DNA from 3 places in the Pseudoalteromonas sp. DL-6 genome. Region 2 is predicted to be linked to each of the others. Evidence: predicted binding sites of a transcription regulator. Region 2 holds the regulator's gene; each other region holds the start of a gene.
The links. Region 2 encodes LexA, which represses DNA repair genes until DNA is damaged. Its sites were predicted from a motif close to TACTGTATNNNNATACAGTA; they were not measured.
Positions count from the first base shown of each region.

Region 1: the regulator LexA is predicted to act here: its motif matches at 6,544-6,563, upstream of B1F84_RS10655 (YebG family protein).
Region 3: the regulator LexA is predicted to act here: its motif matches at 8,509-8,528, upstream of uvrD (DNA helicase II).

Region 1 covers NZ_CP019770.1:2,281,746-2,292,061, forward strand. Annotated here, with positions in the region: gene B1F84_RS10620 (TonB-dependent receptor) at 1-1,586, shown strand, start outside; gene B1F84_RS10625 (peroxiredoxin C) at 1,647-2,252, opposite strand; gene fadR (fatty acid metabolism transcriptional regulator FadR) at 2,487-3,200, opposite strand; gene nhaB (sodium/proton antiporter NhaB) at 3,502-5,073, shown strand; gene dsbB (disulfide bond formation protein DsbB) at 5,189-5,707, shown strand; gene B1F84_RS10645 (hypothetical protein) at 5,709-6,011, shown strand; gene B1F84_RS10650 (ComEA family DNA-binding protein) at 6,024-6,317, opposite strand; gene B1F84_RS10655 (YebG family protein) at 6,615-6,914, shown strand; gene putP (sodium/proline symporter PutP) at 7,141-8,652, opposite strand; gene B1F84_RS10665 (HDOD domain-containing protein) at 8,997-10,220, shown strand; gene B1F84_RS10670 (VacJ family lipoprotein) at 10,279-10,316, opposite strand, start outside.
Region 2 covers NZ_CP019770.1:3,077,507-3,087,822, forward strand. Annotated here, with positions in the region: gene ctaD (cytochrome c oxidase subunit I) at 1-135, opposite strand, end outside; gene coxB (cytochrome c oxidase subunit II) at 135-1,277, opposite strand; gene lexA (transcriptional repressor LexA) at 1,749-2,366, opposite strand; gene B1F84_RS14420 (PaaI family thioesterase) at 2,555-2,998, shown strand; gene B1F84_RS14425 (hypothetical protein) at 3,000-3,380, opposite strand; gene B1F84_RS14430 (hypothetical protein) at 3,579-4,289, shown strand; gene B1F84_RS14435 (endonuclease) at 4,381-5,034, shown strand; gene hmpA (NO-inducible flavohemoprotein) at 5,043-6,224, opposite strand; gene B1F84_RS14445 (NnrS family protein) at 6,245-7,477, opposite strand; gene norR (nitric oxide reductase transcriptional regulator NorR) at 7,906-9,471, shown strand; gene B1F84_RS14460 (LysR family transcriptional regulator) at 9,475-10,316, opposite strand, start outside.
Region 3 covers NZ_CP019770.1:157,889-168,204, reverse strand. Annotated here, with positions in the region: gene B1F84_RS00800 (prolyl oligopeptidase family serine peptidase) at 1-596, shown strand, start outside; gene B1F84_RS00795 (response regulator transcription factor) at 762-1,466, shown strand; gene B1F84_RS00790 (YifB family Mg chelatase-like AAA ATPase) at 1,471-2,982, opposite strand; gene B1F84_RS00785 (trimeric intracellular cation channel family protein) at 3,017-3,631, opposite strand; tRNA gene B1F84_RS00780 (tRNA-Met) at 4,096-4,172, opposite strand; tRNA gene B1F84_RS00775 (tRNA-Met) at 4,240-4,316, opposite strand; tRNA gene B1F84_RS00770 (tRNA-Met) at 4,397-4,473, opposite strand; gene cysQ (3'(2'),5'-bisphosphate nucleotidase CysQ) at 4,615-5,412, opposite strand; gene nudE (ADP compounds hydrolase NudE) at 5,405-5,977, opposite strand; gene yrfG (GMP/IMP nucleotidase) at 6,242-6,889, shown strand; gene B1F84_RS00750 (dUTP diphosphatase) at 6,891-7,517, opposite strand; gene B1F84_RS00745 (YacL family protein) at 7,570-7,938, opposite strand; gene B1F84_RS00740 (hypothetical protein) at 8,055-8,279, opposite strand; gene uvrD (DNA helicase II) at 8,593-10,316, shown strand, end outside.

The sequences.
Region 1 (10,316 bases), 800 kb from region 2:
ATGCGGGTTTAACCGTACCAGGGAATCATCCAAATAACCCGTTCGGTCAAGATATTGAAATTGGTCGTTACAGAACAGTGGATGCAGGTGCGCGTCAATGGGATATCGAATCAGATACATTACGTTTTGTTGCTGGTTTAAAAGGTGAAATTAACGACTGGAGTTGGGAAACAGCGGTACAAAAAGGTCGTAGCAAGTCATTACAAACAGGCGATCGCTCACAAGGTTGGGTTCGCACCGACTTCTTACAACAAGAAATTGACGCTGGCAACTACAACCCATTTGGCGGCACTTACAACGATCCGGCTGTAATTGACAGGATTACTACAAGCTTGGTTCGCCAAGGTGAGTCTCATATGACGTCGTTCGATGCTAACATCTCAGGTGAAGCATTTAGCTTTGGTGACGATGTTGTCATGATGGCGGCCGGTATTGAGTACCGTGAAGAAGACGTAACTGATACGCCTGATGATCAATTTCAACGTGGATTAATCTTTGGTACCGAGTCTGTTTCAGCTGCCGCAGAACGCGACCAGTACGCTGCCTATGTAGAGTTTTCAATTCCACTTGCTGAAAACTTAGAGTTACAACTTGCTGGCCGTTACGATGATTACAGTGACTTTGGCACTACGACAAACCCTAAAGTCGCTTTACGCTGGGCACCTACAGATGAAATCACAGTTCGTGGTTCTTGGGCGCAAGGCTTTAGAGCACCTTCACTGGCACAAGTAGGTTTAGGGCCATCTCAGGAGAGTCAGTTTTTTATTGATAACTACCGCTGTGATGCAACAGGTAAAGATTGTGATGCGCTAGATTACAACATTGAATTTGCCGGTAACCCAGATTTAGAAGCTGAAGAGTCTGAATCTTGGAATGTCGGGTTTATTTGGGCACCCACAACTGACTTTGGTTTAAGTGTTGATGTGTGGAGTATCACTCAAGATAATAAAATTGATGAGCAAGAGTTTGGTCCAATTTACAACTCAGAGTGTAATAACCAAAATAGTACGGTATGTGTACGCTTACCACCATCAGGTACTGACAGCCTAGGAACTATTCAAAAGATTTTCAGTACTTTTGAAAATGTATCATCACAAGAAGTTTCTGGCGTTGATATTTCAGCAAACTACAATCATTCACTGGATGATTTAGGCTTACTAAAATTCAATTTAGAATGGGCTTACCAAGATAAATTTGAAAAAGATGGTCGCGATTACACTGGTGAATATGGTTACCCAGAGCACCGCTGGATTTTCTCAACTAACTGGGAAATTGGTCAGTTCAACACAAACATGAACATTAGTTATGTAGGTGAGTTTGAAGATACGCCAGATATCGACTTCGATGGTAACTTAGACTTCGATAGTAATACATCGCGTACTGTTGATTCACAAGTACTGGTAGATTTACAAACATCATACCGTATTACTGAGTCAGCAAAAGTATCACTAGGTGTGAACAACTTATTTGATGAAGAGCCACCGTTTGCAATTGGTGACGGTGATTCAGATCTGTATGGTTACGCATCGGGTGTACACAACCCTCGTGGTCGTTACATTTACACTAAAGTTAGCTTTTCGTTTTAATTTAAAATAATAAAAAAACCGCCATTTTGGCGGTTTTTTTTCTCAAACTAAAGGGCTAAATTATAGCTCGCCTTCGTTTTCAGATAAGAATTTAGCGACGCCTTCAGGGCTTGCATCCATTCCTTTTTTACCTTCAGTCCAACCAGCAGGACATACTTCACCGTGCTCGCTGTGGAATGCTAGTGCATCAACCATACGGATCATTTCGTCGATGTTACGACCAAGTGGTAAATCGTTCACTACTTGGTGACGTACGTTACCTTCTTCGTCGATTAGGAAAGAACCACGAAATGCAACGCCCGCTTCTGGGTGCTCAACGTCGTATGCTTTACAGATTTCGTGTTTAACGTCTGCAACTAGTGCGTATTGAACTTTACCAATACCGCCGTCTGCTACAGCCGTGTTACGCCATGCGTTGTGTGAGAATTGTGAATCGATAGAAACACCAATTACTTCTACACCACGTTTTTGAAATTCTGCATAACGCTTATCAAAAGCAATAAGCTCAGAAGGACATACAAAAGTGAAATCTAGAGGGTAGAAAAAGATTACTGCTTTTTTACCTTTGATTTTTTCGTGAAGGTTATAGCTATCTACAATCTCACCGTTACCTAGAACAGCTGCAGCGGTAAAGTCTGGTGCCTGGCGGCCTACTAATACACCCATTTTATTCTCCAAATATTTTGAGTTTATTGTCAATTGCATACGCAATACTGATAGTAATATGGGCGCTAATTTATAAATTACAATAGCAACCATATATAATTGATGATTATTCTATGGCTATCAAAAATAAATTAACAATCGTATTTATAGATAGCACCGTTCTAAAATAACGAACGCTTAACTAATGAACGGATTTTTATTCATAAAAAAACCTGCTTAAAGCAGGTTTTTTTACTAATCCATAATATCGCTAGGCATATCACCACGAATATGTTGCCATATTTCACCGGTTTGATGACCATACTTGCGCATCATGAATATTGCACCATCGTGCTCTTTATTTTCAGCAAGTTTGGTTAAATCTTTATAGAATTGACGTGCAAGCTCACGGGTGCGAGGATCTGAAAAGTAATGACAACCTATTTTAGAATAAAAGCCTTTGAAACCATTAAGGATCAGCACATAAATGCGGTTGTTACCAGCGACAGCTAACTCATGGTGTACTTTATAGTCATAATCAGCAAACGCTTGCGCGCTGTCTTCTAGCTCATCACTTTGCGATAAAATTTCAATAACACGTTCTGGTGCAAGCTTTATAGCTGCACGGGTGTAAATTGCGCTAATGTTGGTGCGTGCTGAAAGTAACTGATCGGTTAACTCTGGCATTTTGTCTTCGTCTAAACGTGCCAGTGTTTCAAGAATGTTTAATCCTGACGTTTCCCAAAAATTATTAACGCGAGTGGGTTTACCATGTTGGATTGTTAACCAACCGTCTCTGGCTAATCGTTGTAACACTTCACGCAATGTGGTTCTAGTAACACCAATTAACTCTGAGAGTTCACGCTCAGCTGGCAGAATTGAACCTGGAGGAAAATCACCATTCCAGATTGACTCTACTATGTACTCCTCAGCAAATCCTGCTGGGCTTTTCGCTTTAAAAATTCTCATTCAATTCCTACTCGAATTAATTCACATTACATCGCTACATACGATTAACTGACTGATTGTACCAGACAAGACGCAACTAACAAGTAAAGTAAGTTAAATTACCTAGGTATGTGATTAAAAAGGTAACTTTACTTGTATTATTTACCAGTTTTACCGATAGATTTTAAACACAATATGAATGCCAACCTATTATTCATACGAGACACTTTGACTATCATTCTATAGTTGTTTACACCCTCTATAAGCTGGACTAACTTAATGGCATTAACCAGACTATTAAGCGCCTCTTTAGGGAAAAATCATGCAACAGAGCATCCCATCTGCAATGTTTATAAATTTTTTAGGTAAAGCTCCTCAATGGTATAAATATACCATTATTGCATTTTTGATAATTAACCCGCTGCTATTTCAATTAAGTCCCTATTTATCTGGTTGGGTATTAGTTATTGAGTTTATTTTTACACTGGCTATGGCACTTAAGTGTTACCCATTGCAGCCGGGTGGGCTGCTTGCTATTGAGGCGCTATTAATTGGCATGACATCAACGGCGCAAGTTGAACATGAGATAGCGCAGAATTTGGATGTACTTTTATTGCTAATTTTTATGGTGGCCGGTATTTACTTCATGAAAGATCTGCTGCTGTATATTTTTACCAAACTAGTGGTCTCTGTGAGAAGTAAAACTGTTTTATCGCTTGCTTTTGCAATGGCTGCGGCGTTTCTATCTGCATTTTTAGATGCATTAACCGTAATGGCCGTGGTGATTGCAGTGGCTATGGGTTTTTACAGTATTTACCATAAGGTAGCCTCAGGAAAAGACTTCATTAGTGAACACGATATTAATGATGATAACCAAGTAAAAGAAGTTAACCGACAAGAGCTTGAAGAATTCCGTGCGTTTTTACGCAATTTACTCATGCATGCTTCCATTGGTACTGCACTAGGTGGCGTATGTACTATGGTGGGTGAACCACAAAATTTAATCATTGCCGAACGAGCAAGTTGGCTCTTTGGTGAATTTTTTTTACGAATGCTACCAGTTACGTTTCCCGTACTTATCGCGGGCTTATTCACTACCTTTATATTAGAAAAAACAAAAACCTTTGGCTACGGTGCTAAATTACCAGAAACAATCCATGCTATTTTAAAAAACCATGCACAAACCCTTGATAAAAAACACAGCAAACGCGATAGAGTTAATTTAACCATTCAAGCATTAATTGCCATATGGTTAATTACTGGCTTAGCGTTACATTTAGCCACTGTTGGATTAATTGGTTTGTCAGTTATTATTTTAGCCACATCATCGGCTGGTATAATAGAAGAGCACCAACTTGGTAAAGCTTTCGAAGAAGCCCTTCCCTTCACCGCATTGCTTTGTGTGTTTTTTAGTGTGGTTGCAGTAATCATTGATCAGCAACTATTTACTCCTGTCATTACTTGGGTGCTAACATTTGAAGGACAATTACAGTTGGTGATGTTTTTTGTTGCCAACGGATTGCTTTCTATGGTCAGTGACAACGTATTTGTGGGTACAGTGTATATAAATGAAGTAGCGGCAGCACTTAAAGCCGGCCAAATTACCCGTGACCAGTTTGATTTATTAGCGGTTGCTATAAACACTGGCACCAATTTGCCTAGTGTCGCCACACCAAATGGTCAAGCGGCATTTTTATTCTTACTTACATCAACACTGGCACCGGTATTACGCCTATCTTATGGTCGAATGGTATATATGGCTTTACCCTATACATTTGTGCTTACCTGCGTTGGTCTTAGTGCCACTTACCTAGGCTTAAGCGATTTAACCAGTTTATTTTACAAGTTCGAATTAATACAGCACCATATTCCTGTTGCTAATACAGGGCATTAAAATCTTCCCCTTCTTAGAGGAGCTAAAGACTTTAAGCTCCTCACTTTTTCCTTTTACTTGCCCCGTTGTTTATCCTACGTCATAATCTAAGCCCTTATTTAAATACGGATTTGTTATGAACTGGCTTGCTAATCTTAGTACACAACGTACCCCCTGGTTACTATTTAGTGGAATTGTTTTTCTACTGGAAGTTACTGCCCTTTTCTTTCAATACAACATGGGGTTAGCGCCGTGCATTATGTGTATTTACCAGCGCACTGCGGTATTAGGCCTACTTTTTGCAGGTATTATTGGAGCCAGTAAACCAAACAATCTCGTAGTACGTATTGTTGCCTATACAGTATGGGCAGTTTCAAGTGTATGGGGGCTACTTATTGCTCGTGAGCACATTGAAATGCAAACAACCACAGATCCATTTGCATTTAGCTGTGAATTTGAACCAAATTTTCCAGAATTTATGCCATTACATCACTGGATACCGCAATTTTTTGAAGCAACCGGTGATTGCGGAAACATAGATTGGCAATTGGCAGGTTTAAGTATGCCAGCATGGATGGAAGTTATTTTTGTACTCTTTACCGCCACACTCTTTATATTGGTGGCCAGCCGATTAATTACTAAAAAGTCACTTTAATATGTTTACTTTTTTTTCAAGCCAAGTTGATGAGCTTAAACACTTGAAAGTTCGTCAGCGACAAACTGTTATAGCTATCTCTTTAAGCATGCTATCGCCCAGTGATAGGGTCTTTATACGCATAGTGAAGCTGATGCTGTTGAGCCCATTTTTTTTAATATTCACTTTGTTTGAAGGGTGGTTGCTGGTGCCTTTTTTAATTGTGGCTGGGTTGAGCTACCCGCTACTAACAGCCCCAGTAGATGTTAATTTTGCTAAAAAGCATCTTGCTGCTGCCTTAAAACAGTTTGATCAGGGCGCATAGCGCCCTATTAAGTTAAAATGCCACCTTACCATCGAGTTTGGCTAGCATTTTTTTACCCACCCCTTTTACTTTAGCTAGATCTTCAAGTGATGTGAAATCACCATTAGTTTCTCTATAGTCGAGAATTGCCTGTGCTTTTTTCTTACCAACACCCGGCAACTTAATTAGTTGCTTCAAATCAGCAGTATTAACGTTAACCATGGCTGACTGCATCTGCTCTGATAGCATATCGCTTTGCGCAAAAGTGGTACCCATAGGTAATAAACATAAAGCGGCTGCTAACGAGATTATTTTAATTAATTTCATACTATTTCCTTTTGTGTTCCTACATGAACATTCGTTGATTATTTACACCCAGCACTTTTAAATAACTTTGTGGTTACTAAGTGCTAAAGGTAACAAACACTCCTTGCGACTCCTTTACTGCTACGCGTTATAAAGTGACTTAATAAATAAAGTAGAGTTGGCCTTTATTGTCAACCAAGCTACAGATAAACTAAGGTTAAAGCTTGCAAAACAACGCGCAAGCTTGTACTGTATATAAAAACAGTAATCTAATGATTTAAAATAATCATATTGCCACGTAAGTAAGCAGGAGAAATCATGGCTGTTGTTGTTAAATATGTTGTAGAACGAAACGGAGTCGAGCGCATGACGTTTACTACTAAAAAAGAAGCTGATGCCTATGACAAAATGCTCGATATCGCCGAGTCACTAGAACTAATGCTTGAAAAAGTAGATGTGCCACTAAGTGAACAACAAGTTGAGTCGCTTGCACTTGAGATTGCGAAAAGTAAAGACGACTTTATGGCGGTGCTTAAGGGGACTAAAGAAGTACCCGCAAAAGCTAAAAAAGCAAAATCAGATAACGTTGCCGATATTAAAGATAAAGCAGCGAGCTAATCTAAAAAATAATGGTGCTGCTTATGAGCCGCATCACTAATTAATAAAACTGAATTCGTGCTTCGAATTCAGTTTTTTTATGTCTTAAAATAATGATAACGACAAGCCAGTTTGCTGCGATTAAATCATTACAGTTTGCCTCTGTTAATAGTCAGTCAATAAAAAATGCCAACCAGTTAAACTGGTTGGCATTTTTTTAAACCAAAACTTTACGTTAGTAAATCAGTTACAATGACGATTCAACTTCATCAAACAGATCAGTAATTTCTTTTTTCGGTTCAGCTGTTACAAGGCTACCTACCACAATAGCAATACTCGCTAAAATGAAGCCTGGGACGATTTCATAGATCACGCTACTTAAGCTATCACCATTAATAGTAATAGGCGCATAAATCCACACAAGCACGGTTAGAGCACCAACAACCATACCACTGATAGCCCCTTTTAAGTTCATGCGCTTCCAGTAAAGGCTAAACAATACCAATGGACCAAATGCAGCACCAAAACCTGCCCATGCGTTGCTCACTAAATCTAGTATTGAACTATTACGGTCATAGGCTAAATAGATAGCAAATAGCGCAACCAGTATCACGCTAATACGTCCTACTAGTACCAACTCAGTTTGCGAAGCATTACGGTTTAAGTAAATCTTATAAAAGTCTTCAGTTAGAGAGCTTGAACACACCAATAGTTGCGATGAGATAGTACTCATAATTGCAGCTAAAATAGCCGCCAGTAAGAAACCTGCAATTAACGGATGAAAAATTAATTCCGCCAATACTAAGAATATTGTTTCTTTGTCGGCAATTGGCATTTGATTTTCAATCATGTATGCAGCACCGAATAAACCGGTAAATACTGCACCAATGGCAGATAAGGTCATCCAAGACATACCAATACGACGCATAGTTGGCATTTCTTTTACTGAGCGAATAGACATGAAGCGCACAATAATATGCGGCTGACCAAAGTAGCCTAAGCCCCACGCCATTGCAGAAATAATAGCAATAGTAGAACCGCCCGCAAACCAATCAAGCATACTTAAAGAATGAATTTCGCTTGCTTTAGGCGAGCTTAGTAATTGCTGATAATTTGCATTTGCTAAGGTGTCCATAAAGGGTTGATCAAGCATCATGTAAGTGGCAATTGGCACTGCCAACAACGAAATAAACATGATACAGCCTTGCACAAAGTCTGTAAGGCTAACCGCTAAAAAACCACCAAACAGGGTATAGACCACTACCACACCGGTGGTAATGTATAAGCCCATTTCGTAACTCATTTGAAATGAGTTTTCAAACAACTTACCACCGGCAACAACACCCGATGAAGTGTATAAGGTAAAGAAAACAATAATTACTATTGCAGAGATAACACGCAGGATATTTTTGTTGTCATCAAAACGGTTTGCAAAGAAATCGGGGATAGTAATGGAGTCATTGGCTTTTTCAGTATAAACACGCAGTCTTGGTGCTACTAAAAAGTAGTTTGCCCATGCACCCAATACTAAACCAATTGCAATCCAAACCTTACTCAACCCAAATAAATACATTGCGCCGGGTAAGCCCATTAATAACCAACCACTCATATCTGATGCACCAGCCGATAGGGCAGCAACACTGGGGGCTAAATTACGACCACCTAGCATATACCCTGAAATATCACTGGTAGATTGCTTATATGCGTATAGTCCTATTCCTAGCATTACAATAAAGTACAATGCCAGTGAAATAATCATTCCTGTTTCCAAATTTGCCTCCACTTAAAAAAGTAATAACAGGCTTGTAATCCAAATAATGACTCTTGAAATCTTATAATTAAGACAGTATTGGAATAAAAGCTTTCTATCCAACTATAACACGGTAATTACTAATAACTCCAACTCGCTAATTTAAGTAGATAAAAAACCATCTATTCGCTCACTTTTAAAACAAATAAAATAAAAAACAATGAGTTTAGATTAATAAAAACCACCCAAGCCATGATATTTTATTAATATAATTCATTTTCCCGATGCTATTTTGAATGTTTTCCAATATATTATTACAATGTTAACCAATTTCTACTGTTTCGGAATCTTATATGTATTTTTATGCTGCTCGCCAACCTATTTTAGATCGCAATAAGGAGTTAATTGGCTACGAGCTTTTATTTCGTGATGGAGTAGATAACGTTTTTCCGAACATTGACGGCGACGAAGCAACGTCTCGACTGATTGAGGGCAGCCAGTTTAACTTTGGTCTTGAAGATTTGACCGATAATAAACCTGCTTATATTAACTTTACCCTAGACACCTTACTAAAAGGCTACCCCACGCTATTAAACAAAGACGGGGTAGTGATTGAAATATTAGAAACCGTTCAGCCGGGGAAACGTCTGCTAGCGATAGTTAAAGACTTAAAAGAGAAAGGGTATACACTTGCTCTAGATGACTACGCGCATCAACCGGTATGGCGTCACTTTTATCCGTTTATTGATATCATTAAAGTTGACTTTTTAACCTGTGATATAGAGACCGTTAAAACGATCATCGAGGATTTAAAACCTTACCCACACATTAAATTACTCGCGGAAAAAGTTGAAACCTACGAACTGTACAACCAAGCTTTTGAGCTAGGCTTTGAGTACTTTCAAGGCTTTTTCTTTTCAAAACCAGAGATGGTGCAAAGCAAAGCCTTACCGCCATCGGGCATGGCACTGGCTGAACTTCTCTATGAAACATCCAGTGTAGAAATGGATCTTAAAAAGATCACCGATGTATTTGAGCGTGATGTTAACTTATCTTACAAGCTCTTGCGCTATTCAAACTCAGCAGCATTTACCCGCCGCTCTGAAATAAACACTATAAAACAAGCGCTGATTGTATTAGGCGCTGCTGAAATTAAAAAACTTCTTTCTTTATTATTTGCAGCACAAGTATCTGCAGATAAGCCATTAGAGCTTATTAGACTGTCGCTAACACGGGCACGTTTTTGTGAGCTGTTAGCTATTTCACATGGCAAACTTAAAGATACTGGTATGGCATTTTTAACTGGCATGATGTCGCTTATGGATGCGATATTAGATGAAGAGATGGACAGTGTAATGCTTAAATTGCCACTGTCTAATGAGATAAAAACAGCGCTGTTAAACAATGAAGGGCTACTGGCTGAATACTTAAGCTTAGTGACTCTGTATGAGCATGGTGATTGGCAAGCTGCGAACGACAAAGCTCAGCAACTAAACTTAGGTGATGAAGTGCCTGATGCATACCACGAAGCTCTCAACTGGGTTAGTGAGCAAATGCAGGTGATGATTGATAGCTAAATGGGTTATTACTAATTAAAAACAAAAACGCCAGCATTTGCTGGCGTTTTTACTTTTATTAAAGGCTTTCTAAGAAATCTTCATCAAAATCTTCAG
Region 2 (10,316 bases):
AGTGAGTGAAAAAATTAAATATAAGCTGCCTATGTCTTTATGGTTGGTTGTAAATAACCAGCGTTTAAAGCCAGTAGCGGGTTGATGGGCATGATGAGCCTCATTGGTATTAGGTTGTTCTGCAATGCTACTCATTATTTAGCCTCCCCATCAGCATCCAGTGCCGCTTGTATTTCGCTTGGTTGAATTACCTCTCCGGTGTCATTACCCCATGCGTTACGTTTATAAGTAATAACGGCTGCTATCTGCTTAATAGATAATTGCTTGGCAAAAGACTGCATCGCTGTACCAGGCTTGCCATAAAGTAAAATATCGATGTGACCTTTAATATCACCTACCACTATTGGACTGCCTTTAAGTGCAGGAAAAACCCCTGGCAGGCCTAAACCTGTAGGTTGGTGACACGCAGCACAGCTCGCCATATAAACTTGCTCACCCAGTGCCATTAACTCTTCTTTTGGTACTACTTGGTCAAGTAGCGCCGCACTTTCGGCGGCCGCTTTTTGTTTAGCTTGTTTAGCCTCTGCCAACCACGTTTTGAAGTCTTCTTCTGTTTTTGCTTCTACCACAACAGGCATAAAGCCATGATCTTTACCACACAGCTCTGCACACTGCCCGCGGTAAGTACCTACTTCATTAATATTGGTCCATGTTTCATTGATAAACCCCGGATTTGCATCTTTTTTAACAGCAAAATCAGGTACCCACCATGAGTGAATCACATCATCTGAGGTCATTAAAAAACGTACTTTTTGATTAATCGGTAGCACCAGCGGCTTATCTACTTCAAGTAAATAGTTCGGGTTTTTATCGGCAAGATTCGTTATTTCATTTTGAGGAGTCGCTAACATTGAATAAAACTCAACGTCCTCCCCCATATATTCGTAATGCCACTTCCACTGTGATCCAGTAATTTTTATGGTGATATCAGCTTTGCTGGCATCCTCCATGGCAATTAGGGTTTTAGTCGCAGGAATGGCCATAACAATTAAGATGACAAAAGGAATAGCAGTCCAGAGTATTTCTACTTTGGTGCTTTCATGAAACTGGGCAGGGACAGCCCCTTTAGATTTGCGATGATGAATGAGTGCCCAAAACATAATGGCAAACACGATCACCCCAATCACACAACATATTAAAAATATAGTCATGTGTAGTTGGTATACATTATTACTTATATCAGTTACGCCTTTACGCATATTATATTGGCTATTAGCAAGCACATTTTGCGAAAAAACTAACAATATAAGCCACAAGGAAGAACTCAGCTTACCCATGTGACGGCTCCTTTGATGCTATTGCTGACGCAAAGCGAAGGGACATACGACTTAAACGCCCATTCGTTATTTTTATTTTTTATAAGGGTGCTGGAGTTATTAAATGTGTGTGCTCAAAACGACTACGCTGTGAGTTATTTTTATTCCAGCTCTTTAATAACTAGTTAAAAAATAAACAATAAGCAAGGTGAGTATGAAAAATAAACAAGGGGTTACTTAAAAAAGTGCAGCAAAAAAATAGTCACTAATTAGTTAGTTAACCTAAGAGTCAGAGGTGGTAAGGGGTAGCTTGAATAACAGCGGAAAAAATATAAAATTTTATGATTTAAAAATAATTAGGATAAATTTATTTATATAAGTATTTAGCGATGTTATTTACAATAACAAAAGCGATTAAAAAGCAGTACCATAAAAATAATACAAGTAAAATCAGCGCCTAATTAATATTAAGCGCTAAGTTATGTTTAACTATCACATCCAGTCAGCGTTACGAATAACACCTACCGCTAAGCCTTCAATATTGAAAGATTCATTTTCCAAGTCGACTTCAATTGCCGAAAACTCGTCATTTTCAGCATGCAGTAATACTTTTCTGCCGGCTTTTTCTAGGCGTTTAACCGTAACATCATCATCCACTCGAGCAACAATAACCTGACCATTTTCAGCCACTTGAGTTTTATGTACAGCGAGTAAGTCGCCATCCATAATACCAATATCTTTCATACTCATGCCGTTAACACGCAGTAAAAAATCGGCCGCAGGTTTAAACATTAAAGGGTCAATTTTACAGTGGCTTTCAACATGCTGTTGCGCCAATATTGGCTCACCCGCAGCAACCCGACCAATTAAAGGCAAGCCTAATTGCTCTGGCTCTTCTTCTTCAACAAGCTGAATGCCGCGACTCGCACCCGGCTTCATTTTAATTACACCTTTTTTAGCCAGTGCTTTTAAGTGTTCTTCTGCAGCATTTGCACTTTTAAAACCCAGTGTTTGTGCAATTTCGGCACGTGTAGGAGGCATACCAGTGTCTTTAATAAACACTTTGATAAGTTCGAGTATTTGCGCTTGGCGTTTTGTTAATGGTCGCATACAACTGGTTTTCCATACAGTACAATTAACTGTGAGTATATACAGTTATTTAAAAATCGCAAATATAAATTAAGACCTTATAAGTCATGATGGCTAAACAATAAGATGCTTTAAAACCGCAATAATAAATGTAATTATTAGCAGTGCATTATCATATTAATTCTCAATTACTTATCCAAGGAGCTAGCATGAGTATTTGGCACCAACCAATTACATTAGAGTTTTGTAAGCAATTAGATCAAGGGATCACTGGCCAAGGCACGCTCATGAAGACCATGGGAATTGAAATCAGTGAAATTGGTGATGACTACTTAGTCGCCACTATGCCAGCCATACCTGAGCACCATAATCCAATGGGTATAGTGCATGGTGGTGCCAATGTCGTGCTTGCTGAAACAGTAGCAAGTTATGCCGCTAACTTTGTGGTTGATTTCAGTCGATTTTATTGTGTTGGGCAAGAGATCAGCGCAAGCCACTTAAAAGCGTCACGCAACGGCACATTAACCGCCACCGCAAGGGCTTATCATATAGGTAAACGCAGCTCGGTTTGGGATATTAAAATAACCAATAGCCGCAATGAGCTTTGCTGCGTATCAAGAATGACCGCAGCCGTAGTCGAGCGAAAAGGTTAAATTACTTTTCCAGAGGGTAAATAGTAACTTCAATGCCTGCGCCAATTGCAGATATGCGTAACAAGGTATCTGCATGCAAGGCCTGATTAAAACATTTTGGCGACGTACCAGACTCAAACCCCATATCAAACGTTCTGCGAGAGCAACTTAACCATTGCTTTAATGCATTGCGTGAACACGACTCGATTAACTCACACAAGTGATTAATTGCTTTATCGGGTGTGGTTATTTCACCAGCCACCTCAATGCGTGCCAGTTGGCGGTATTCGTCTTTATCATAATGTAAAATGGTTGCGACCTTTTTTAAATCAGCAACTAATACGCTAATATCTTGCTTTGACTCAAGCTCTAGATCTACATTTAAAAATTGAATTTCCGACATACAGTTGTGTTACCCCACTTAAATTTCACCGCAAACTTTAACCTAATTTTGCATTTATACCAAATCAACAGCTTATAATTTATTTAATTCCTTTATTAAGCTGCAAGTATTAAAGTAACGGTTAATACAGCTATTAACCTAATGATAGCTAGCTCCATTAGGTACCTTGCACAAAAAATAATAATAATGAGAAAGCGAATGAACAAACGCATTTTTAAAACAGCCCGTAAGCTGCATAAATGGCTAGGCTACTTTTTAGTAATACAAATTTTTGCATGGCTGCTTGGCGGTTTATTTATGAGCGCCATGCCACTTGAAAAAGTACACGGTAAACACCTTGCAAACCGCCAACTAGAAAACCCTTTCAGCCAAGCCGATTACACAGCCTCACTTGATAAAATTATTGCAAATACACCACAACCCCAACAAATTAATTATAGTCATTTTTTAAATATCCCAGTAATTACGGTAACTACAGCAAGTAAAATCTATAGTTTTAATGGTGTAACCGGCAACCCACTCCCACCACCAAGCAAGGCACAAATCATCGCTAATGCCCAGGCTCACCTTTTAATTAAAGCAAACGTTATAAGCACAAAAAATCTGGCAACCAGTTTTAGAGAAGCCGGGTTTAAAGAAAATATTTGGCAGGTTAATTTTAACGATATGTTTAGCACCAGCTTATATTTTAATGCTGATAACGGCGAGTTCATTACAGTTCGCAGTAATATTTGGCGAGTGTTTGACTTCTTTTGGATGCTACATATTATGGATTACGATGAGCGCGAGGATTTTAACAACCCGTTACTTATTAGTTTTGCTGCCAGCAGTGTATTTTTTAGCTTTACTGGTTTTATTTTATTACTGCAAAACATCCGATTCAGAACAAGAAAACGTCAGCTATCCTGAGCTTTTAAGTGGATTCGGTTGAAAACTGATTTACCATTTAGGTTATTCACTCTAAAATCGCAGCTCCTGTAGTTCACTAAAGTGATAGGATATGCCGCATTTTATTTTTGCGTTATTGCTTTGCGTTGTCAGCTTTAATCTAAATGCTGAGCAATTTACTCGTTTTTCCAGTGCTAAAAAACACTTAATTAAAACCTTACCAACGGATGCAAAAAGTATCTATTGTGGTTGCGACATAAAACGTAAAGGCAAAAAGTTAGTACCCGATGCAACCCATTGTGGTTATGTGCCACGCAACACATTTACCCGCTCAGGTAACGTGAATCAACGCGCTCTACGAATAGAATGGGAACATATTGTACCCGCTTGGGAGTTTGGTCATCAGTTACAATGCTGGCAAAATGGTGGACGCAAAAATTGCCGTAAAGTAAGTGCAAAGTTTCGCATGATGGAAGCTGATATTAACAATTTAGCTCCCGCAATCGGTGAAATTAACGCTGATCGTTCAAACTATCGCTTTGGCATGTTAGCCCAAAATGCTAATCAATATGGTCGCTGTGAGGTTAAGGTTAATTTTAAACAACGCGTTATTGAACCGCCGGTTTATGCACGTAAACGTATTGCCGATGCATACGCTTACATGCAAAAAACTTATGGTTTAAAAATATCAAATAAACAACAAAAGCTGTTTAATGCGTGGCAACAACAAGCTTATGCCGCAAACACCGACAGTAAAAAGCTGTAAACTTATGTTTATAATGCTTGGTGTGGTCCAAATATTTCGTAATGAATATTCGCGCTCTGTACACCTAAATCAAGTAGTTGGCCTTTTACATAAGCCATGAACGAAGCTGGTCCACACAAATAAAATACACCCTCACTAATAGGCAGTGATGCCTCAAGCACAGATAAATCCATAAGCCCTGTGTAATCACATCCCTCACCACCTTGATTAAACCAGGTTAAGGTTTTTAGTTGTGGATACATAGCCGTTTGCTGAGCTAGGTAGTCTTTAAATGAATACTCAAGGCTATTTTCACACGCGTGTAAGTAACTAATCGCTTGATTAGTATTGCCACTCAATAGCGTTTGCAGCATAGCCATCATTGGGGTTTGGCCAACACCTGCAGAAATAAGCACAACGGGGCTTGTTGCATCTTTCAAAAAGAAATCACCTGCTGGTGGGTATAGCTCTACTAGTGCGCCCTGCTCTAGTGAGTGTAAATAGTTAGACACCACGCCAGGCTGTGGTTGGCACTCTTTTTTAACGCTAATACGATAGTTTTTAGCATTGCTCTTTTGCGAAATAGAATACTGGCGGATCTCTTCATATTCAGCCCCCTCAGGCTTAACTTTAATGCCAAGATATTGTCCTGGCTTGTGGGAAATAACAGCTTTGCCGTCTAAAGGTGTGAGGATAAAGCTGGTTACAAATTCAGACTCAACATGTTTATGAGTAATTTCAAACTTCCGTGTACCTACCCAGCCACCATGATTATTTTTACTGTGTGCATACAACGCTGCTTCTTCGGTAATACAAATATCAGCCAGTAGGTTATAAGCTTCTCGCCATGCGTATTCAACATCAGCTGTAAACTGATCAGGAATAAGCTCTTTAAGTGTGCCGATCAAATGCGCCCCTACAATAGGGTAGTGTTCGGGTAAAATATTCAAGCTGGTATGCTTATGGTTAATTCTAGCTAATGCCTCTTTTAACACGGCTAAATTATCAATATTTTGCGCATACGCAGCCAAGGCATTAAATAATGCAAATTGCTGACGACCCGTTTCTTGGTTAGTCATATTAAAAATATGTTTAAGTTCCGGGTTATGGCTAAACATGCGCTTATAAAAATGATCGGTGACGGCTGTACCCGCTTCTGCAAGTAATGGAGCTGTACTTTTTACAATCTCAATAGTTTTTTCAGATAACATTTTGGTTTCCTATGGGTGAACTAACCACGACGCCCATCAACACGACGCCGCGTTAATATAGGAGTGCAGTGAATTAAAAATAATAAAAAGGCCAGTAACCAAAGCACAGCACTGATCTGCCAAGCTAGGTGTGGCCCAATAAAAGACGGGAGAAAAGCACGAATAATTGCGGCACTAAACACCAATGCAAATGCAAGATTCATAAAACCAGGAATACTAAGTGAGCGACCGGTATGTCCTAGTGATACCCGTGTCATCATGGCTAAAATCATCATGCCGATACCACCAATAGTGATAAAATGCAGAGCGTCTTTAAACAGTATTGCACTGCTGTAAAAACTGATTGCCACTAACATTAAACCTATACCTAAAGCTAAATACGCAAAGTGTAACGACCATAATAATGGGACTTTTAAGACTTGCTTGTTCCACCAGCAAACACCGCGAACTAAATGCAAAAACGCTGCACTCATCACAACTAGTGTCGGGTTAATTACAGTGAAAAATAATTTACTAATAAAAAATAATGCTATCGCCAATACCGATAAGTATAAAATAGCTTTATCTATGTTTGGTGTGCGTACCTGCTTAGATAAGCCCAGCCCTTTGGCAGTAAAAAAGGGTAATACACGCCCAGCTACAACCCCCACCAACAAGCTTATAACCAGTACTGCGGTATCAACCATCGCCAGCGCTAGCTGCGTTTGGTTTTTTAGCACTAGTATTAAATACAACATATTGAGCGTACATAAAAATGAAAGAATAAATAAAAACAAGTAGTTGCGTTTACTGCTCGCTTTTATCAACATGCTGGCTAACACTATAATTACCGAGAGCCACCAAATAACTTGTAAAATCAGTACCGCATAAACATTAAACTGATCAATGCTAGGCACAACTACAAAAAAACTAAGCCGTGCACTAAGCCATATTAGGCTAAGCCACATCAATGGTTTACCGTTAATACTTGCAACACCGGTCCATGTTTGTGCTGCAGTAAGTAAAAAGCCAGCCACAACCACGCCCGCAAAACCAAATAACATTTCATGTGCATGCCACAAATTAGCAGGCATAGCTAAATGCCACTGTGCATCGCCACTTAAAATAAGTAACCAATAACCCACAGATAAACACGCTAGTGAGCCACCCGCTAAAAAAAAGGGTCTAAACGCCAACATCCATAATGACCATTGCGATACTTGATGAAATGCGACCTGCGCTAGCATAGGTTCGGCTAAATTTATGGGCTTCATTAGCGCCCCTCCTGCCCCAGCCCATGCTGCGCCACACAGCGCAGTACGTAACTCACTTTGACAATAGCCGCGAGGACAATCGTGCTAATGTGTGCAAAAATTTGTACCGGTATCGAAAAATAGCCTGCATAGGGATAACTTATTAACAGCGTAATCAACACCCCAAATACGCTAATACATAGCACCTTATTTGCATGAGATAGCAAACGGTAATACAGAGAATTAGACTCCACTGAATAATTAACCTGCTCTAAGAAAGTACTGCCCATAACAACCCCAATAACTGCTTTCGTTATTTTGTCATTACACAGACCATGCCAATTAAATAAACACTTTAAATTCAATGCATTATTTAATTTCACTTTACAAAAAGAGTCTTTATGACCTACTATAAAAACCAATAAAATACACTAATAGGTCATTTTGACATGAACCAACAACTCAACCTGACTCAAGTTGCCTTGGAGCTTGCACAAAGCACCTTACATGCGCACAGTTTCGAGCAACTTTTAGCCACGGTTGAACGTGTTATTCCAAGTGATGCTAGCGCCTTGTTAATTCGCCAAGGCGAGCAATTAAAGCCTTTAGCGATTAAAGGTTTAATGCCTGATAGCTTAGGCAGGCGTTTTAATATTGCAGAGCATCCTCGTCTTGATGCTATTTGTAATCACCGCTTGGCACTGCAATTTGCACATGACTGCCCGCTTCCAGACCCATATGACGGCTTACTACTAGCTAAAACCGGTGATATTCCAGTGCATGCCTGCTTAGGTTTACCGCTTTACGATAAAGATTCGCTGCTTGGTATTCTGACCTTTGATAGCCTAAACGCTGATGCGTTTGACGGCATTACCGCTGATACACTCAACACCTTACAAACCTTGTGCAGTGCGCACTTTAAAACCGCCCTAGAGCTTGCCCATTACAAACAACATGCCCAGCACTCAAGTGAATTAGTACAAGCGTTAAACCGTGAGGCACTTAAACGTGATGGTGGTGAAATTATTGGCCAAAGCCCAGTAATACAAACGCTTAAAAATGAGATAAAACTAGTTGCGGCATCAAACTTTAGCGTCCTTATTTTAGGTGATACTGGGGTTGGCAAAGAATTGGTGGCGCGTAATATTCACTTGCATTCAGCACGTAAAGATCAGCCATTAATTCATTTAAACTGTGCGTCTCTGCCTGAAAACCTCGCCGAAAGTGAATTTTTTGGCCATGCAAAAGGCGCCTTTACGGGTGCGCAAAATGCTCGCCAAGGTAAGTTTCAATTAGCCGATGGCGGTACCTTATTTTTGGATGAAATAGGCGAGCTACCACTGGCAATGCAAAGTAAATTACTACGGGTACTGCAAAGTGGCGAAGTACAAACCGTTGGTGAAGATGAACTTAAATATGTTGATGTTAGAGTGATTGCAGCCACTAACCGTGACTTAAAACACGAAGTTGAACAGGGACGATTTCGCGCCGACTTATACCACCGCCTAAGTGTGTACCCGCTGAGTGTGGCGCCGTTAAAAGCCCGTGATGAAGATGTTATTTTATTAGCCGGTTATTTTTTGGAAAAAACAGCTCGAAAGCTTGCCATTAAACAGTTAAAACTCAGCATTGAAACGCAATTACTGCTTAAAAAATATGACTGGCCTGGCAATGTAAGAGAGCTGGAACATGTTATTAATCGCGCCGCATTAAAAGCTAAACAGTATCAATGGCAACAACCAATTATTACTATTGAGCCAGAGCATTGTGAGCTAAATTTAAGCGCTATTAATACTTTTGCACTTGAACACTCAAACCAGCTTGCAACCACACCTTTGGCAAACAACATTTCGTTAAAGCAAGCCACCGATACTTACACTCAGCAACTTATTATACAGCAACTTCAACAGCATAATTATAACTGGGCAAGCACAGCCCGTAGTTTGCAGGTCGACCGCGCTAACTTAACGCGGCTAGCCAAGCGCTTAGGTATTTCAGTTAAAAAATCAATCTAATACTTAACTTAATTTACGCTGCTTAAAATAAGTTTTTAATAACTGACTAAACGCTTGCACTTTCGCAGTACGATGCACTAAATGATGCGTCACTAACCATAAGTCAGTAGGCCAACTTAGTTCGTTAGGTAATACAGGGACTAAATCAGGGTATTGCGCTGCAACATCATGCTGTAATCCGCCAATCCCTAGCCCCTTAACGATGGCGCGAGTGGCCTCTGAGGTTTCTGATACTCTAAGTTTAACTTGCGACGGAGGAATATTTTCATCAACCCATGCAAAATAAGGCACTTTGCCATTATAACCAGCAACTCCTGACACAAAATTATGCAGCGAAAGTTGTGCTAACGTTTGTGGCAAGCCATAACGATTTATGTAGTGTTTTGAAGCATAAAACCCTGACGAGAGTGCCGCTAAATGCTGAGCAATATAATCACCTTCATCCGGTCTGGGCCCTGCTCTTACAGCGATATGCGCTTGGCCATGGTCTAAACGCAAACGCTTTTGATCCATAATCACTTGTAATTGCACTTGCGGATGCAAGGTTTGAAACTGCTCGCATACCTCACTTAATACATCAATAAAGCCACTCACAGTGGTAAGTAACAAACTACCTTGTAAGGTGCTATCTGCAGCAATTATATCGTTATGTAAGCGCTCTAGCTCACCATTAATTGCTTGTGCTGTGGTAAATAACTTAGCGCCAATCTCTGTGACTTTGTAGCCACGAGCATGGCGATGGAATAATCGCGCATTTAAGCTTTTCTCTAAGTTATTTATTCGCCTGAGCACTGTACTGTGATGAACATCTAGCGCTTCGGCTGCTGCAGTTAAAGTGCCTAAAC
Region 3 (10,316 bases), 320 kb from region 2:
CGGGCTTTGGGCAAACTTTTTCAGCACAACATGTAAATGCTTGGGGCGACTATACCGCCGATGACATTATCCAAGGCACAGAGGCATTTTTAGCTAAATACAGTTTTGTAGACAGTAGCAAAGTAGGTAATCTTGGTGCATCTTATGGTGGCTTTATGACTATGCTGCTTGCCACCAAAACCGATATGTTTAGCGCATCTATTGCGCATGCCGGTATTTCAAACTTAACGTCATACTGGGGTGAAGGATGGTGGGGTTATTTATACTCAGGCGAAGCCTCAAAAAATAGCTTTCCGTGGAATAATCCTCAACTTTACAGCCAGCATAGCCCTGTATTTCATGCCGATAAAGTAAATACACCATTACTGCTTATTCATGGTGACAGTGATACTAATGTGCCTGTGGGCGAAAGCTTAACTATGTACACAGCCCTAAAACTGCTTAATAAAGACGTTGAAATGATAGAGTACAAGGGGGCTGATCACCAAATATTTGCGCGCGATAAGCGATTTAATTGGTGGAACACCATGTTGGCTTACTTTGACAAAAAGTTAAAAAATGAACCACAATGGTGGGATTCAATGTATAAAGATTAGTAACCATAATGCGCACTTTGTCGCTCAAGTGAAAAGTGCGCATTACAAAAGTAATGTTATTAGACCAATTCGTAATATAATGTTACCGAAAAACAACGTTCTCTGTGTTATGCAGACCATTAATAATGCTAATATACAAAGCTGAAACTAAAAAAATAACAGACTATGGCAATTAATGTTTTATTGGTTGAAGATGACGAATTACTCGTAAAGCGCATCCAAAATCATTTTATAAATACCGAGTTTTCTATTGACGTTGACCCCACAGGGGCCGATGCGTTAAATGTTGTTAAAAGCCGAGTAAGTCAGCGCAATACGATTTCCTTGGCAATAATTGATATTGTGCTACCAAAACGCGACGGTTTACAACTTGCCAAAGAGCTAAATACGCTCACCGATATTGGCGTTATCTTATTATCGAGTCGTGACTCACAAGCCGATCGAATTGCAGGCCTTGCTCAAGGTGCCGATGACTATATTTGCAAGCCGGTAGATTTACTTGAGCTTGAGCTAAGAATGCGCGCCCTATACAAACGAGTTGCCAATAATCACAGCGACGATGACAGTGAAGAGTTTATTGAATACGCCGATTTTAAGCTTCATCCAGATAATCGCACCCTTATTACAGCCAGTGGGATTGAATCACGACTGACTGAAGCAGAACACAAAGTGCTTATTTGTTTGATTGGTAATGCTGGTAAAGCGACTTCCCGTGAAAAAATATCAGAAGAAATTGGCCAGCCCGATTGGAGCCCCAACGATCGCACAGTAGACGTGTTAGTGGGTCGTTTACGTAAAAAGCTGAACGATGAGAAAGATCAAAAACGTATTGTCACTGTTCGCGGTAAAGGCTATATGCTTTCAATTTAAATCCTTAGTGTTGGGTTAACTGCGATAATAAACGCTCAAATGCCCGATAATTAAGCGCTTCTTTAAGCTCATTTAAACTGATTTGTGGCGCACCTTTTAAATCACTTATCGTCCGCGCCACTTTGATTACTCTATGATAAGAGCGCGGCGATAGCGCCAGCTTTTCACTGGCTCTGGCTAAAAACTGCAGCTCTGCAGGTGGTAACTCACAGTGCAAGTTCATCTCTTTGTTATTTAACCGCGCATTTACTTTACCTTGGCGTTTAAGCTGAACTACATAAGCTGCTTCTACTCGTGCCCTCACCTCAGCACTGGTTTCTTCTGTAGTTGTACTTTGTAGCTCCACGCTGCTCAACCTTGGTAGTTCAATTTGCAAATCAATTCTGTCAATAAACGGCCCCGATACTCGCGATAAATAGCGCATTACCTGATCGGGTGTCGCCCGTTTATCATGATGACACCCAGTTGGACTAGGGTTAAGTGCTGCAATAAGCTGAAACTGCGCTGGAAATTCCATTTGTCTGGCCGCGCGCGAAATCGTCACTGTTCCGGTTTCCATAGGCTCTCGTAATGAATCCAGCACTTTACGCTCAAATTCAGGCAGCTCATCTAAAAACAACACACCATTATGCGCTAACGATATCTCACCGGGCTTAGGGTTAGACGAGCCACCCACTAGCGCCACCGCAGAACAGGTATGATGCGGATTGCGAAACGGTCGCTGACGCCAATTGGTTAAATCAATTGAATGACCAATAATTGAATATAAGGCCGCTGTATCAATGGCTTCATCATCAGACATGGTTGGCATTATGGTAGCCATTCGTTGCGCAAGCATTGATTTTCCTGTTCCTGGTGGACCTAAAAACAATAAGTTATGCCCACCAGCAGCGGCAATTTCTAATACACGTTTAGCACCGGGTTGGCCTTTTACATCACTTAAATCGAGTAAAAAGTCTGGCGCTTGGGTGCAATCAGGGTAGACAATATTGAGCGGTAAAGGTTGTTGATTGAGCAAGTCTCCCCACACCTCTTGTATAGAACTGACGGCTTTTCGCTTTACACCACTGACTAGGCTGGCCAAACTGTCATTTTCAAGAGGCAGAAAACAGCAACGATTTTGCTCTTTGGCACCAAGCACTGAAGGCAAAATGGCATTTACCGCCCGTATTTCACCATTAAGTGCAAGCTCACCGTAAAATTCATACTTATGAATATCAGGGCAGACTATTTGCCCCGATGCGACCAAAATACCTACCGCAATCGCAAGGTCAAATCGCCCACCATCTTTAGGGAGATCGGCAGGCGCTAAATTAACGGTAATACGTTGATCGGGAAATCCAAATTGCGAGTTTTCAAGAGCACTACGTACTCTATCCTTGGCCTCTTTAACCGAGGTTTCGGGTAAACCGACAATATGAAAGGCGGGTAAACCATTGCCTAAATGTACTTCAACCATCACCTCGGGGGCGTTTATCCCCACCTGCGCGCGAGAAAATATACGGGCTAACGACATTCCTTATCCTAGTTAACAGCTGTATTTACACAGTTTAGTCAGGATATTTAAAAACATGTAATATAATCTTCCATTTAATCGCCGAAAAACGTAGCAATAAGGTCATTAGCATACTCAAAATCATTGCCACTTCCACCGTTAACGATAGGTTGATACTTAAGGTATACACAATACCACCAGCAATACAGGTAATAGCATACAGCTCACCTTTGAGCAGCATTGGAATATCGCGGGCAAGCACATCGCGAATCAATCCACCAAAGCAGGGAGTGATCACAGCCATAATCACAACTGTCATATCTGGCATACCGGCCAATTGCGCTTTTTGCGCTCCCATTACTGCAAAAAAGGCTAAACCAAACGCATCTGCGGTTTGTAACACATAGTACGGAATTGATTTTTGCTTATTGATCAGTCGCGTTGTAACCAGAACCGCCACCAAAATAGCATAAAAGTAGCTTTGGTCGTGTAACCAAAATACGGGCTGGTCGAGTATTACATCGCGAACGGTACCGCCGCCAATAGCCGTAACAGTTGCAAGTACAACTACACCAAAGCCGTCCATTTTCTTTTCGTAGGCCACTAAGGTGCCTGAGATAGCAAATACCGCCACACCTATTAAATCAAACCAGTGATAGAGTTCAGTCATAATTTTGATTACAAAAAGTTTTAAAGAGTTTAGTGCATAGCATACTAAATATTCAGCAATAACACTTTCAAAAAGTAGAATTCAAGATGTTAAAAATAGAGTGAATAGATTTAAATTCAGGCATAAAAAAACACGCTTTAGCGTTTCGATTTAATAAAACATATTATTTCAGTGGTTGCGGGAGCCAGAGTTTGTAAGGAGCGAACCGACAACCTTTGCTGGCTAATGGAAAGCTGAGACCGACGAGCTACCCATTTCACTGAATTTTAGGCATAAAAAAACACGCTTTAGGCGTGTTGCTTTAATATAGCTGTTTATTTCAGTGGTTGCGGGAGCCGGAATTTAATAGACGACCTTTGCTGGCTAATGGAGAGCTGAGACCGACGAGCTACCCATTTCACTGAATTTTAGGCATAAAAAAACACTCGTATAGAGTGTCGATTCATTTTTACAATTTATTTCAGTGGTTGCGGGAGCCGGATTTGAACCGACGACCTTCGGGTTATGAGCCCGACGAGCTACCAGACTGCTCCATCCCGCGCCTGAAATTGCAGATTTATTTATAGTTGCTTACATTACAACTTGGCTTCCAATCCTCTAAAGGAAATTGGTTGCGGGAGCCGGATTTGAACCGACGACCTTCGGGTTATGAGCCCGACGAGCTACCAGGCTGCTCCATCCCGCGCCTGTATATTTTAAGTCTATCGACTACTTAATTTAATCTCTTAAGTTAGAGTTTACAGTATCCAATTTTCTAAATAAAATTGGTTGCGGGAGCCGGATTTGAACCAACGACCTTCGGGTTATGAGCCCGACGAGCTACCAGACTGCTCCATCCCGCGCCTGTAATTTCTTAGTAACAGTATTGTGTTATTCACAAGCCTGTTTCGAAGAGAGCGCTATAATATAGGAATAAACCTATAATGCAAGGTTTTACTAATTAAAAACGTTTAAGTGAACAAAAACCCATCAAACAGTGATATTTACAGTAATCGCTGATGTGGATTTATCATTTTTTGCCACTCCCAGTCGGGATGACCCATAACAATAAAATCTGGATTTTCTGTACTTTCTCTTTGGTTGTACGTTAAAGGATTAAATTCAGCATCGGTAATACAGCCACCTGCTTCTTCAACAATAACCTGCGATGCACCCGTATCCCATTCACCTGTAGGACCAATTCTTAAAAAACAATCCGCTTTACCCTCAGCAACAATACACGCTTTAAGTGAACACGAACCTAAAGCCACCGTTGCAAATTGCGCATTTAGATACTGACTAACTGCTTCTATTTTTTGGCGGCGACTCACAGCCAAAGTTAAACTCTCGGGCGGTGCTACAAATATTTGTTTATCGTACTCACCTTCTCGCTTGAATGCCCCATTATTAGCAGTTGCATAATAGGTCACGCCCTTTGCTGGCCAATGAATAACTCCCAACACTGGGTGGTTATTTTCTATCAATGCAATATTAACGGCAAAGTCACCACTTTCGAGTATAAATTCACCGGTGCCATCCATCGGGTCAAGCAACCAATACCGTTGCCAGTGCTGCCTATCTTGCAATGCTGGAATGGGGGTTTCTTCTGACATAATTGGAATGTCGGGAGCTAGCGCATTTAAGCCGGCGACGAGCACCTCATTTGCGGCTAAATCTGCTTTGGTTACTGGCGTATTATCTGATTTTTCTTGTTGACCAATATCATCTTTTTTATACAAAGACATAATGGCATCCCCTGCACATTGCGCAAGCTCAATACATGGCTCTAGAAGTTTATTCATTAATGTCTCCTGAGGCTAAATACTTATCTAATAATAGCAGAGCAGCAACACTACGTGCTTCAGTAAAGTCAGGTTGGTCTAATAATGACTGCCACTGTGAAAGCGGCCATTTCACCAGCACTAATGGCTCAGGCTCATCACCTAGTAAGGTTTCAGGGTATAAATTTTTAGCAAACAAAATATGCATGGTCGCGTTAAAGTAGCTCGGTGCCATAGTGACTGTTTTGAGCGGTTTAAAATACTCAGCGCCAAAGCCAATTTCTTCTTTAAGCTCTCTATTTGCGGCTTGTTCAGGCGTTTCACCTGGGTCAATGAGTCCTTTGGGGAACCCTAACTGATAGTCATTGGTGCCTGCACAATACTCACGAACTAGTAATAGCTCATTTTCAGTTGTCATGGGCACAATCATAACGGCTCCACGGCCACCGCCGCGAATTCGCTCATACTGACGCTCTTGGTTATTTGAAAACTTAAGCTCTAAAGACTCCACAGTAAATAAGCGACTTTTAGCGACAACATTATTACTGAGAATTTGTGGTGGTGTTGGGTGCTTTTTCTGTGTCATGGGCATCAATTTGCTATCATTGCAGTTATACTAATCATATACCCAAATGAGTATAAGATGCGAGTTTCAGTTTGAATTAAAAGCAATTTAATTGAGCAAATAATTCTCGGGTTTCGTTAAGGTTAATTCTTTATTTCAAAATATGAATACGCTTTGAATATAACATTGTCGGATTTATATCTTAATAACCCAAATAACAAAATTCATTAATTCACTTCATCGCAAGTTAGTCATTTCAATAAGCAATTTTCACAAGGATACATCATGCTCAACTGGTCAAAAATCGATACTGTATTACTCGACATGGATGGAACATTACTCGATTTAAATTACGACACCGACTTTTGGCTCAATGTTGTGCCACAACAACATGCCTTGGCTCAAAATATTAGTATTGATGAAGCGCGTGCAGATATTTTAAAACGCTATCAGGCTGTGAGTGGCAAAATTCAGTGGTACTGCTCTGACTATTGGGAAGCACAGCTAAACTTACCTATTCTCGAATTAAAGCGTCAGTCTGCCCACTTAATCAAAATACGTGAAGACGTTCCGCATTTTTTAACTGAACTTAGACGAGCAGGTAAAGAGCTCATTTTGCTGACTAATGCCCACCCTGAATGCGTCATGCTTAAATTTGAACATACCGCTATTGATAACTATTTAGATGGGGTGGTGTCGACTCATGAATACGGGGTAAGTAAAGAGCAACAAAGCTTGTGGCATAAGGTACAAGAGGATTTGGGGTTTGATAAACGCCGCACTTTATTTGTAGATGACAGCTTACCGGTATTACATGCCGCACGAGAATACGGCATTGAGCATTTACTTGCGGTTGCTAACCCTAATAGCCAGCAACCACATAACGATATAAGCGATTACTTAAGCGTAACCGATTATCGTAAGCTTATTTAACTCATTCGCCCTGAGGGTAACGCGCTACTAAGCCTTGATATACCTGTTTTGCAAAATCTGCATGTTCAGTATCAAGGCTTTTAACTACTTCTACTAAGTGTTCGTTATCTTCTTGACCATGCCATACTTTAATGTAGCTGCCATCTTTGTAACCATGATCTTGGCGGAAAAAGTTAAGCGTATTTTTACCTACATAACCACGGTATAAATCATCAATATCCATGCCTATTTGCGCCATACAACCAGCAAAGGCGGCTGCATCAAAGGTTTTATTGGCAACAGCACTGGCCGCTAGTAATTCAAGCGTTTGTTTAAAGTCATCACCTTGTTGTGGTGCACTCATTTCGGCTTGTAGTTTTGTTGCTATTTGCTCGTAGCTAGTCTCACCGTCAATACGCAACGATAAGCCAAAATGAAAAATATCAACCAGCTCTAAAATCACCTGTTCAGTATCTGGGGTTTGTTTTTTCCACCATTTCCAACCGTAATGGTCTAACATTTCTGCACATTCAACCCAAATAGCTCTATACCATTCAAAGCCTTGGCTAAACCATTGCTCATGTACTTTAGTATTCATGGCATTTTGCATTTCTAGCATAACAACTAGCTTGTTTAAATTCGCAGACATATTGGTTCCACTGTTGGATTTATAATTAGGGTAATAATACAGATAATATAACTTAACGACCAGCCGAAAACTCATGCCATGAGTTGATCAGGTCAACAAAGTCTTCAAAACCACAACCACTGCTTAAATCATTCTCTTCAAGCATTAATTCGTCATCTTGGTAGGCTAATATATCTTCGTTATCTTGATGCAGCGCATGTGCTTCGAATAATGCTTCATCTTTGGAAAGGATCAGGTCAATTTCTTGGCCTTTGAGTGTTAACGGTTCAAAGCTTGAACTCACCGAGCTAATAAGTGCCTGCACCATAGCCACTTTGTCTTTGCCTATTTCTTCGTTTAACCAACGGCCTATAATCGCGTGCTCGCTGCTTATTTTAATTCTTAACCCACTAATAGGGTCGCGAATAAATTGGTATTCCATATACTTTTATTCCAGTACTGCTAATTACAACAGATTATAACCCAGTCAGTTATGAATAACGCAAGCCAGACACAAAAATAGCGCCATAAGGCGCTATTTCAGTATCATCAATTTAGCTAACCGCCTGAGCGATAGCGGGCAGCGTCAATAATTGCCCATAAATGGAATACGGCTCCAATTACGGCTGGAACCACTAAAAACCATAATGCATAGCCGCCAAAAACCAAAATTGCAAACACCAGCGCAGCTAGAATACGTCCCTGCACCAGTTGCCCTAAACCGGGGAAAAAAATATTACATAGAGCGGCGATTACATTACCGCCAGAACCTTGTTCAGCCATACCAACCTCTGTAGTTTAATTAATTTTGTATTTGTACTTATTATTTATACTTACACACTTTATGCCAATTTATTAAGGCTTACAAATCATACAGTTAAATTATTACCAATTTATCACTTTAGTATTTTTTGCCAAATTTAGGTCAAATTAGCAATTTTAAATACATATTTTATTACTTGCTCTGTATATATTAGTATCAATACAGTAACTAAATACCTATTTTATAAATAGCTGTTTATAAAAACAGTATTTTATTTAGCCTAACAAAAACACCTGTTATACTGCTCTCATTATTGATTAAAAAGGCGTAACGATGGACGTTTCAGAATTACTCGATGGCTTAAATGATAAACAACGCGATGCCGTTGCAGCGCCATTACAAAACATGCTGGTATTAGCAGGAGCAGGTTCAGGTAAAACTCGAGTATTGGTTCATCGTATTGCCTGGTTAATGCAAGTAGAGCAAGCCTCTGCCTACAGTATTTTTGCGGTAACCTTTACCAATAAAGCTGCTAAAGAGATGCGCTCAAGGGTTGAAGAAACTCTAAAGGCTCCTGTAGGCGGCATGTGGATTGGTACTTTCCATGGTTTATCGCACCGAATTTTACGTGCACATCACCGTGAAGCAAATTTACCCGAAGCCTTTCAAATTTTAGACTCTGACGATCAGCTTCGCATGATCAAGCGCTTATTAAAATCGATGAATATCGATGATAAAAAATGGCCTGCAAAACAATTTGGCTGGTACATAAGCGCTAAAAAAGATGAAGCTCTGCGCCCTAAAGATATTCAAGCATACGATATTAACGAGCAAATGATGCTGCGCGTTTACGCCGCCTATCAAGAAGCTTGCGATAGAGCTGGCCTAGTTGATTTTGCCGAAATATTACTACGTAGCTATGAGGTTCTTAAAAATAACCCAACTCTGCTTCGTCATTATCAGCAGCGCTTTGCACATATGCTAGTCGACGAGTTTCAAGATACCAATACTATTCAGTATGCATGGTTAAAACTACTTGCGGGCGACACTAGTAGCATCATGATTGTAGGCGATGATGATCAAAGTATTTACGGTTGGCGTGGCGCTAAAATTGAAAATATCAAACGCTTTTTAACCGATTTTGACGCAGAGACAATTCGCCTTGAGCAAAACTATCGCTCGACTGCCACTATTCTTAAAGCGTCTAATGCACTTATACAGAATAACTCCGAGCGTATGGGTAAAAGTTTGTGGACTGACGGTAACGACGGCGAACCAATTTCTATTTATGCCGCCTTTAACGAGCTAGATGAAGCACGCTTTGTGAGTAGCAAATTACGCAGCTGGCTAAATGCCGGAAATGCGCTACAAGATGCGGCTATTTTGTATCGTAGTAATGCGCAATCGCGGGTACTTGAAGAAGCGATGCTACAAGAAGGTTTAAAGTACCGAATCTATGGCGGTATGCGATTCTTCGAACGCCAAGAAATTAAAGATGCCCTCTCATACCTACGCTTAGTGGGTAACCGCCAAGATGATGCCGCATTTGAGCGTGTAATTAATACCCCAGCCCGTGGGATTGGCGACAAAACATTAAGCCACATTCGCGATTGCGCTCGCGCTGAATCTTTGCCGCTTTGGTATGCTGCTAAAGCCATTGTAGAACAACAGCATTTATCGGGTCGTGCATCAGGGGCGGTTGCAAAGTTTGTCGAACTTATTGAGCATATTGAAGATAAAATTAGTGACTTAACGTTGCATGAGCAAGCTAAATACGCGATTCAAACCTCAGGGTTAATGGCTATGTATCAGGCTGAAAAAGGCGAGAAAGGCCGTGCTCGGGTAGAAAACTTAGAAGAATTAATTAGCGCCTGCGATCAGTATGAACTCCCTGAAGAGGAAGAATTTAGCTCACCACTACAAGGCTTTTTAGCCTATACCTCACTTGAGTCGGGCGAAGGCCAAGCCGATGAGCATGAAGATGCGGTACAAATGATGACGCTTCACTCAGCTAAAGGTTTGGAGTTTCCTTTAGTGTTTATGGTCGGTGTTGAAGA